DNA from 3 places in the Streptomyces sp. NPDC021212 genome. Region 3 is predicted to be linked to each of the others. Evidence: riboswitches for the same ligand, from Rfam matches in the RefSeq annotation. Region 3 holds a riboswitch; each other region holds the start of a gene.
What was found. Region 3 has a riboswitch for cobalamin ahead of metE (5-methyltetrahydropteroyltriglutamate--homocysteine S-methyltransferase). Riboswitches for the same ligand answer to the same signal wherever they lie in the genome.
Positions count from the first base shown of each region.

Region 1: it holds a riboswitch for cobalamin, as region 3 does, so the genes downstream of both, ACH4SI_RS09995 (ribonucleoside-diphosphate reductase subunit alpha) here and metE (5-methyltetrahydropteroyltriglutamate--homocysteine S-methyltransferase) in region 3, are expected to answer to the same signal.
Region 2: it holds a riboswitch for cobalamin, as region 3 does, so the genes downstream of both, cobN (cobaltochelatase subunit CobN) here and metE (5-methyltetrahydropteroyltriglutamate--homocysteine S-methyltransferase) in region 3, are expected to answer to the same signal.

Region 1 is NZ_JBIRPZ010000003.1:388,081-391,347, reverse strand. It holds gene ACH4SI_RS10000 (FGGY family carbohydrate kinase) at 1-925, shown strand, start outside; cobalamin riboswitch at 1,034-1,174, shown strand; gene ACH4SI_RS09995 (ribonucleoside-diphosphate reductase subunit alpha) at 1,301-3,267, shown strand, end outside.
Region 2 is NZ_JBIRPZ010000006.1:378,438-381,704, reverse strand. It holds gene cobN (cobaltochelatase subunit CobN) at 1-1,324, opposite strand, end outside; cobalamin riboswitch at 1,353-1,477, opposite strand; gene cobG (precorrin-3B synthase) at 1,566-2,975, shown strand; gene ACH4SI_RS18880 (precorrin-8X methylmutase) at 2,984-3,267, shown strand, end outside.
Region 3 is NZ_JBIRPZ010000004.1:63,136-66,402, forward strand. It holds gene metE (5-methyltetrahydropteroyltriglutamate--homocysteine S-methyltransferase) at 1-1,659, opposite strand, end outside; cobalamin riboswitch at 1,823-2,054, opposite strand; gene ACH4SI_RS11685 (MarR family winged helix-turn-helix transcriptional regulator) at 2,280-2,729, shown strand; gene ACH4SI_RS11690 (potassium transporter TrkA) at 2,834-3,267, shown strand, end outside.

The DNA.
Region 1 (3,267 bases), on a different contig from region 3:
CACCCGCACCTATGTGACCGGCGCCCTGGAGCCGTGCGGACTGGCCGGCCACGCCCGGCTGCTGCCCCCGCCCGCGCCGCCCGGCACCGTCCTCGCGCTGGACGACGAGGGGGCCCGGCTGACCGGGCTGCCGCCCGGACTGCCCGTCGTCTCCGGCCCGTACGACCTTCCGGCGTGCGCCATCGGCAGCGGGGTGCGGGACGTGGGCGACGGGCTGCTCATCGTCGGCACCACGCTGGCCTGCCAGGTGCTCACCGACCGCGCGACGGTGGACCCCTCGGCCGATCCGGCCGGGATGTGGCTGTGCACCCCCGACCCGGACCGCTGGCTGCGCGCGATGCCCGCGATGGTCGGCACCGCCGCCCTGGAGTGGGTGCTCGATCTCACAGGGGCGACCACCGCCGCCCTGGACACCCTGCTCGACGGGAGCCCGCCGGGCGCGAACGGCGTGACGGCGCTGCCCTTCCTGTCCGGCGCCGGGGAACGCGCGCCGTTCGTGGAGCCCGCCGCTCAGGGGCGGTTGGACGGTCTCACGCTCGCCACCACCCGCGCCGACACCGTACGGGCCGTGTGCGAGGCCATCGCCTACGCGGCCCGCCACTGCCTGGAGGCGGCCGGGCTCTCGGGGCGGCTCGCGCTGTGCGGCGGAGGCGTGCGTTCCGCCGCGTGGACGGAGATTTTCGCGAACGTCATGGGCCGCCCGGTGGCCGTTCCGGACGAGCCGGAGGTCGGCGCGCGGGGCGCGGTGGCGGTCGCCTGGCGGTCGCTCGGCGACCCCGTGGACGCGTCCCACTGGCGCGCCGCGTCCCGTACCGTCGAGCCGCGGAGCGAGCTTCGCGGCGCGTACGAGGACGGCTACGCCGGCTACCGCGACCGCCTCGCCCGTGCCCTGGACGAATGGCGGACGAGCGGTCCGGGAAGCTAGTTTTCCGGGGTCGGCCGCATGGATTCCGGCGCTGCCGAGACCCGGCGCAACTAGCACATACATACGAATCCCCCCAGCTGACGACACAACATCTGGGGGCGCGTACGCAGCGCGACACAAGATGTATGCTCGTGCTCGCTGTCGCCGCAGGGGAATCCGGTGCGAATCCGGAACTGTCCCGCAACGGTGTACGTGTGCGCTTTCGCGTATCCGTGAGTCCGATGACCTGCCGACGGCCGTCTGCATACGTCCGGGCCTCGCGGGGTGGGTCGATGGACGCTGCGTGGTGTGCCGTGAAGCGCAATCGGCATGCCCGTAAGCGGCCATCGCGCACCGCCCTCGCAGGCCCCCAGCCGAGCGAGGGAGAACACTTCAGTGACCATCGCGCCCGCCGACCCGGTCTCAGAGGCAGCCGACACTCCGGCAGCGGCCGACGCCCCCGGGACCGCCCTGCTGCGGACCCTGACCGCGCTCACCGCCGATCTGCCCGCCACCGACCCCGGCAAGGTCGCGGCCGCCGCCCTGCGCGGCCGCCATCCCGGTTCGGACGAAACGGAGTTGCGCTCCCTGGCGACCGAGGCGGCGGCCGGACTCATCGGCGAGGAGCCGGAGTACTCCAGGCTCGCCGCGCGGCTGCTGACCCGCGCGATCGCCGAAGAGGCGGCCGGGCAGGGCGCGGACTCCTTCACCGCCTCCGTCGCCGTGGGCCACGGCGAGGGCCTGATCGCCGACTCCACCGCCGAGTTCGTGACGACCCACGCCGCCCGGCTGGACGCGCTGGTCGACCAGGCGCTGGCCGACGGGGCCGACGACCGCTTCGGTTACTTCGGGCTGCGCACCCTGCACAGCCGCTATCTGCTGCGCCACCCGATCACCCGTCAGGTGATCGAGACCCCGCAGCACTTCCTGCTGCGCGTGGCCTGCGGGCTCGCCGAGGACCTGTCGGAGCGGGCGCTGGGCGACGTCGCCGAGCTGTACCGGATGACGAGCACGCTGTCGTACCTGCCCAGCTCCCCCACGCTGTTCAACTCCGGCACCCGCCACCCGCAGATGTCGTCCTGCTATCTGCTGGACTCGCCGCTGGACGAGCTGGACTCGATCTACAACCGCTACCACCAGGTGGCGCGGCTGTCGAAGCACGCGGGCGGCATCGGTCTGTCGTACTCCCGCATCCGCGCCCGCGGTTCGCTCATCCGCGGCACCAACGGGCACTCCAACGGCATCGTGCCGTTCCTGCGCACGCTCGACGCCTCGGTGGCGGCCGTCAACCAGGGCGGCCGGCGCAAGGGCGCGGCCTGCGTCTACCTGGAGACGTGGCACGCGGACATCGAGGAGTTCCTGGAGCTGCGGGACAACACGGGCGAAGAGGCCCGCCGCACCCACAACCTCAACATCGCGCACTGGATCCCGGACGAGTTCATGCGCCGCGTCGAGGCGGACGCCGACTGGTCGCTGTTCTCGCCGGTGGACGCGCCCGAGCTGGTGGACCTGTGGGGCGAGGAGTTCGACGCCGCGTACCGCCGCTTCGAGGCCGAGGGGCGGGCGCTCAAGCAGGTCCCGGCGCGCCAGCTGTACGCCCGGATGATGCGCACCCTCGCGCAGACCGGCAACGGCTGGATGACGTTCAAGGACGCCGCCAACCGCACCGCCAACCAGACCGCCGAGCCGGGCCGGGTCGTCCACTCCTCCAACCTGTGCACCGAGATCCTGGAGGTCACCGACGACGGCGAGACCGCCGTCTGCAACCTCGGCTCGGTCAACCTCGCCGCCCACCTCGGGGAGAACGGTGAGATGGACTGGGAGCGGCTGGACCGCACCGTCCGCACCGCCGTGACCTTCCTCGACCGCGTGGTGGACATCAACTTCTACCCCACCGACGAGGCCGGGGCCTCCAACTCCCGCTGGCGGCCGGTCGGTCTGGGCCTGATGGGCCTCCAGGACGTCTTCTTCCGGCTGCGGCTCCCGTTCGACTCGCCCGAGGCACAGGCGCTCTCCACCCGGATCTCCGAGCGCATCATGCTCGCCGCGTACGAGGCGTCCTGCGACCTCGCCGAGCGCCACGGCCCGCACCCGGCCTGGGCCGAGACCCGCACCGCGCGCGGTGTGCTCCACCCGGACCACTACGCCGACGCGCGGGCCACCTGGCCCGAGCGCTGGGAGGCGCTGCGCCGGCGGATGGCCACGACCGGCATGCGGAACTCGCTGCTGCTGGCGATCGCGCCGACCGCCACCATCGCCTCCATCGCGGGCGTGTACGAGTGCATCGAGCCGCAGGTCTCCAACCTCTTCAAGCGCGAAACGCTCAGCGGTGAGTTCCTCCAGGTCAACTCCTACCTGGTGAA
Region 2 (3,267 bases), on a different contig from region 3:
GCTCCTCGACCGCGTCGCGCAGCTCCCGCGGCAGCGTGGCGTACCAGCGGCGGTAATCGGCGGCGGGGATACGGACCGGGTTCTTGGCCAGCTGCTCCTCGGTGAGCCAGTCCTGGTCGTGGCCGCCCGCCTCGATGAGGGCGTAGATCAGTTCGTCGCCGACGCCGGAGACCAGGCCCGGGAGGGAACCCTCGCCGTCCTCGGGGCCGAAGTCGTACCCTTCGGCGCGCAGTCGGCGCAGCAGGGCGACGGCGCTGGCGGGGGTGTCGAGGCCGACCGCGTTGCCGATCCGGGAGTGCTTGGTGGGGTACGCGGACAGGACGAGCGCGAGGCGCTTGTCGGCCGCCGGTATGTGCCGGAGCCGGGCGTGTCGTACCGCGATTCCGGCGACACGCGCGGCGCGCTCGGGGTCGGCGGCGTAGACCGGCAGACCGTCCTCGTCGACCTCCTTGAAGGAGAACGGCACGGTGATCAGCCGCCCGTCGAACTCCGGGACGGCGACCTGGGTCGCGGCGTCCAGCGGCGACAGACCCTCGTCGTTCTCCTCCCACGCGCGGCGCGACGAGGTCAGGCACAGCGCCTGGAGCACGGGGACGTCGAGCGCGGCGAGCGCGCCCGCGTCCCACGCCTCGTCGTCGCCGCCCGCCGACGCCTCGGCGGGGCGGGTGCCGCCCGCGGCGAGCACGGTGGTGACGACGGCGTCGGCCGCGCCGAGTGCCTCGATCAGCTCGGGCTCGGGGGCCCGGAGGGAGGCGACGAACAGCGGCAGCGGGCGTCCTCCGGCGTCCTCGACGGCCTGGCAGAGCGCCTCCACGAAGGCGGTGTTGCCGCTCATGTGGTGGGCCCGGTAGTAGAGCAGGGCGATCGTCGGGCCGGTGACGTCCTCGCGCGCGCTGCGCTCCAGCGGCCCCCAGGTGGGGGCGGGGGCGGGCGGTTCGAAGCCGTGGCCGGTCAGCAGCACGGTGTCGGACAGGAACCGGGCCAGCTGGCCCAGATTGGCGGGGCCGCCGTGCGCGAGGTAGGCGTGCGCCTCGGCGGCGATCCCCACGGGGACCGTGGACGCCTCCATGAGCTGGGCGTCGGGAGCCTGTTCACCGGTGAGGACGACGACGGGGAGGTCGCCCGCGAGCAGGGTTTCGAGGCCCTCCTCCCAGGCGCGGACGCCACCGAGCAGCCGCACGACGACGAGTTCGGCACCGTCGAGGAGCCCGGGCAGATCGTCGAGCGCGAGCCGCGCCGGGTTGGCGAGACGGTACGGCACCGGGCCCGTGGCCGCACGGGCACTGAGCAGGTCGGTGTCGGAGGTCGACAGCAGCAGAATCATGGCTCAGCGCCTTCCTCGGGGTCCGCGCCCCGGCGGGTGGGAAGACGGCGGGAGTTCCTGGCTCGCACGGCGGGCTGCCGTGCTCACAGTGGCGGGACCGCACCGGATTCGCACCGGTTTCCTCCCCTTGACGCCGTCTTGTGCGTCCAGCGGGCCACATGGCCCGCCGCAGAGCATAGTAGGCGTTGCTGACCTGGCACGGGACAGTGAGGGCCGACCGGACGTCGGTATGCTCGCCGCCATGTCCCTCCCCCCGACAACCGTCCCACTTGCGAACGAAGCGCCCTCTCAAGCGCCCTCGCGGCGGGCGCGCGGTCGCGATGACGCCTGCCCCGGCGCGCTGCGGCTGCACCCCGCGGACGACGGCTCGCTGGCCCGCATCCGGATACCGGGCGGGCTACTGACGGCAGGTCAGGCGCGGGTGCTGGCGCGGGCGAGCGAGGAGCTGGGGGACGGCCGGCTGGGCCTCACCTCGCGGGGCAATCTCCAGATCCGCGGCCTGGACGCGGCATGCGGCGGCGAGCTGGCGGCCGGTCTGCGGGAGGCCGGACTGCTCCCCTCCGACCGGTACGACCGGGTGCGCAACATCGTGGCCTCCCCGCTGAGCGGCCTGGACGGCGCCGGATACGGCGATGTCACGGCGTGGGCGCGGGAGTTGGACGCCGCGCTGTGTGCAGGTGAGTGGGAAGAGTTGTCCGGCTTGTCGGGCCGTTTCCTGTTCGCGATGGACGACGGCCGCGGCGATGTGGCCGCGTTGGGCGCGGATGTGACATTGATCGCAACGCGCGACGGCGGAGCGGTGCTACGGGTGGGCCCCGGCGCGTCCGGCGTGTCGGACACGGGGTTCGCGCTGGAGGTGTCGGCGCGGGACGCGCCGCGCGCCGCCGCGCTGGCCGCCGTGGAGTTCCTGGCCAGGGCCCGGGCGAGCGGTACGCGGGCGTGGCGGGTGCGCGAACTGCCCGCGCAACACGCCGTGACCGCCGACGGCTTGGCGGCGCGGCTCGCGGACGAGGGTGCCGAAGCCGTACGTATCGGACACGACAGACCGGGTGGCACGCCGGGCGCGCCGCCCGCGCCGGGCGTCGTGTCCGGGCCGGACGGGTGGCACGCCGTGTCCGTCCTCGTACCTCTGGGCCGGGTCGGCGCCGCGCAGTGGCGGCTGCTGGCCGGGCTCGCCTCCCGGGACGGGTCGGACGCGCTGCGTGTGACACCCTGGCGCGGCGTGGTGCTCCCGGGCTTCACCGCGGACGGCGCGGCGCACGCGTCACGGGAGGTGGCCGACGCGGGGCTGGTGACCGATCCGGACTCCCCGTGGACCGGGGTCGGCGCGTGCACGGGACGGCCGGGCTGCGCCAAGTCCCTGGCCGATGTGCGCGCCCACGCGGAGCGCGCGGTGGCGGGCGCTCCCCGCTCCCCTGACGCCGACGCGCCGCCGGTGTACTTCTCCGGCTGCGAGCGGCGCTGCGGCCACCCCGGCGGCCGCTGGGTGGACGCGCTGGCCACCTCCGGTACGGACTACCGGCTCACCGTACGAGACGCGCAGGGCCCCGACGGCGCGACCGGCGCGACCGGCGTCGGCGAAACAGACGTGGCAGACGTAACGGCGGAGCAATTGGCCGACGCCGTGGCGGCGGCCCGCGGAACGGCATGATCAACGACATGATCGAGGACACAGTGTTCGACTACGAGAAGGACGGGGCGGCCATCTACCGCGCCTCCTTTGCCACCATCCGCGCCGAGGCGGACCTGGGCGGCCTCCCCGCCGACGTCAGCCAGGTCGTGGTGCGGATGATCCACGCGTGCGGCATGGTCGACCTGGTCAAGGACCTCGCGTACACGCCCGGGGTGGTCGCGCGGGCCCGGGAGGCGCTGCGCGCCGGGGCGCCCGTGTTCTGCGACGCCCAGATGGTCGCCAGCGGCGTCACCCGCAGGCGGCTGCCCGC
Region 3 (3,267 bases):
CGTCGTCCAGCGCACCGTCATGGGCTCGGGCCGGGAGATGTCGCCGGCGAGGATCGGGGGGCGGACGTAGCGGGTGCCGTAGGACTGGACCCAGCCGTGCTGGGTGGCGAGGTAGCCGGTGAGCTGTTCGGCGAAGTACTGGACCATGTCGTTGCGTTCGGGCTCGCCGTGCACCAGGACGTCGATGCCCGCCTTCTCCTGGAAGGCGATCACGTCCTGGATCTCGGCGGCGATGCGCTGTTCGTATCCGGCGGTGTCGAGCGTTCCGGCCCGCAGGTCGGCGCGGGCGGTGCGCAGCTCGGTGGTCTGCGGGAAAGAGCCGATGGTGGTCGTCGGCAGCGCGGGCAGCCGCAGCCGGGCGCGCTGGGCCGGGGCGCGCTCGGCGTACGGCTCGGGCCGGTGGGCGTCGGCGTCGGTGACGGCCCCGGCGCGGGCGCGTACGGCCGGGTCGCGGGTGAGCGCGGAGGTGGCCCGGGAGGCCAGGTCGGCGCGGTTGGCGGCGAGTTGGGCGGCGATGGTGCCGGTGCCCTGGGCGATGCCGCGGGCGAGGGTCGCGACCTCGGTGGTCTTCTGGCGGGCGAAGGCCAGCCAGCGGGCGATCCGGGGGTCGATGTCGCGTTCGGCCATGGCATCGAGGGGGACGTGGAGGAGGGAGCAGGAGGCGGCGACGTCGACCCGGTCGGCGAGGCCGAGCAGGGTGCCGAGCGTGGCCAGCGAGGCGGCGAGGTCGTTGATCCATACGTTGCGGCCGTCCACGACGCCCGCGACGAGGCGCTTGCCGGGCAGGCCGCCGACGGCGGCGAGGTCGTCGAGGTTGGCGGCGGCGGGCCCGGTGAAGTCGAGCGCCAGCCCGTCCACGGGGGCCTTGGCCAGTACGGGGAGGGCCTGGCCGAGGCGGTCGAAGTACGAGGCGACCAGCAGCCGGGGGCGGTCGGCGAGGGCGCCCAGTTCGCGGTACGCACGGGCGGCGGCGTTCAGCTCGGCGGCGGTGCGGTCCTGGACGAGCGCGGGTTCGTCCAGCTGGACCCACCCGGCGCCGGCCGCCCGCAGATCGGCCAGCACCTCCGCGTACACCGGCAGCAGCCGGTCCAGCAGGGTGAGCGGCTCGAAGTCCGGCGCGATGCCGGGTGCGGGCTTGGCGAGCAGGAGGTAGGTGACGGGGCCGACCAGGACCGGCCGGGCGGTGTGACCGAGTGCGACCGCTTCCGACAGCTCGGCGATCTGCTTCGTCGAGTCGGCGGCGAAGACGGTGCCGGGGCCGAGTTCGGGCACCAGGTAGTGGTAGTTGGTGTCGAACCACTTGGTCATCTCCAGCGGCGCGGCCTCCTGGGTGCCGCGCGCCATGGCGAAGTAGCCGTCCAGCGCGTCGGCTTCGACTGCGGCGCGGTGGCGGTCCGGTACGGCGCCGACCATGACGCTGGTGTCCAGCACATGGTCGTAGTAGGAGAAGTCGCCGGTCGGCACCTCGTGGAGACCGGCGTCGGCGAGCTGCCGCCAGTTCGCCTGGCGCAGGTTCGCGGCGGTCTCCCGGAGGGCGTCGGCGCCGACCCGGCCCTTCCAGTAGCCCTCGACGGCCTTCTTCAGTTCGCGGTGGTGCCCCTGGCGGGGGTAGCCGTACACGGTGGCCCGTGCCGCCGCGGCCGCGGATGTCGCTGTCACGTAGCTCTCCTTCGCGAGCGTGCTCTCCTGAGGATCCCGGCGGGTTCAGGGGCGCGAAGGAGCGACGAACCGGGCGGCTCGGCCACGCGTTCGGTTACGCGCGCGTCCGCCTGGTGGGTACGCCGACCCGCCCTCGAGGTCACCGGGATGTCCGCGCGCGATCGGTCGCGCACGGGCAACGGGCAGGTCTTCGGACTCGCGGGCACGCCTCGTGTCGTCGTCACGCCGTGGTCACGTCGTGACGTACGAGACACCTACTGGCCGTCGCTTCCCGGATCCGTCTCCCGGACCCAGTGCGTATGACGGCGGTCGTTCCCGCTCACCGCTGCGGGGCAGTCCCGGATTTCCACCGGGTTCCCTCTTACGACGCGCCTGCCTGGCGGACAGGGCGAACCAGCTGCGGGGCCCAGCCTAGGCCGTGGTGCCGGATCGGGGCACCCCCCTTCCACAGGGGCACGAGGTAGAAAGGGCTCATGGCGCGCCGTTCCTCAGCCTCTGGAGCCTCTGGTTCCGAAGCCTCTGAAGCCCCTGCTTCCGAAGGCTCCGCTTCCGAAGCCTCCCCGTCCGATTCCTCCCCGTCCCCTGCCGACGCCGACGCCCCCGCGTCCGACGCCGAGGCGATGGTCACCGCCGTGCTGACCGCGTCCCGGCTGCTCGTCGCCGTCTCCGCCCGGTCGTTGGCCGCGGTGGAGGAGTCCCTGACGCTGCCGCAGTTCCGGATGCTGGTCGTCCTGGACGCCGGCGGGCCGCTGAGCCTGTCCGGGCTGGCCGGGGAGCTGGGCGTCCAGCCGTCGACCGCCATGCGCATGATCGACCGCCTGGTCACGACGGGCGTGGTCGAGCGTGGCGTCGCCCCCGGGGACCGGCGTACCAGCATGATCTCGCTCACCCCGGCCGGCCGGCGGATCGTGGCCGAGGTCACCGATCGGCGCCGCCAGGAGATCGCGCGCATCGTCGACGTCATGCCCGCCGGACAGCGCCGTCATCTGATCGAGGCGCTGCAGGCGTTCGCCGAGGCGGGCGGCGAACCGGCCGTCGAGACCGACCCACAGCCCCACGCCGCCTGGTGAGCGCGTAGGCGCCCGGCAGCCGCACCCCCGTGACCCTGCGAGAATGATCAGCTGCTCTGGGAAACCGTAAGACCGGTGGGTGGCCGGGGGGACGAGGACGTGCGATGAGGCTGCGGGAGCGGCTGCGGTATTGGTTCGACGGCACGATGGACCGCGGGACGCCCGCCCTGATCGGCTGGCTCGGCCTCGCCTCGCTGGCGTTGATCGCCGTGGTCTCCACGCTGGTGGTCGCCTTCAGCCGCGACGACACCCGGAAGAGTGGCGGCTGGTCGGGCGTGGTGTGGATGAGCCTGCTGCGGACGCTCGATCCGGGCACCATGGGCGGGGACGAAGGGCGACCGCTGTTCCTGGTCCTGATGCTCACGGTCACGATCGGCGGCATCTTCATCGTCAGCGCGCTCATCGGTGTGCTCACCACGGGCCTGGAGAACCGGATCCAGATGCTGCGCAAGGGGCGGTCGCGGCTGATCGAGCGCGGCCACACGATCGTGCTGGGCTGGTCGGACCAGGTGTTCACGGTGATCGCGGAGCTGGTGGA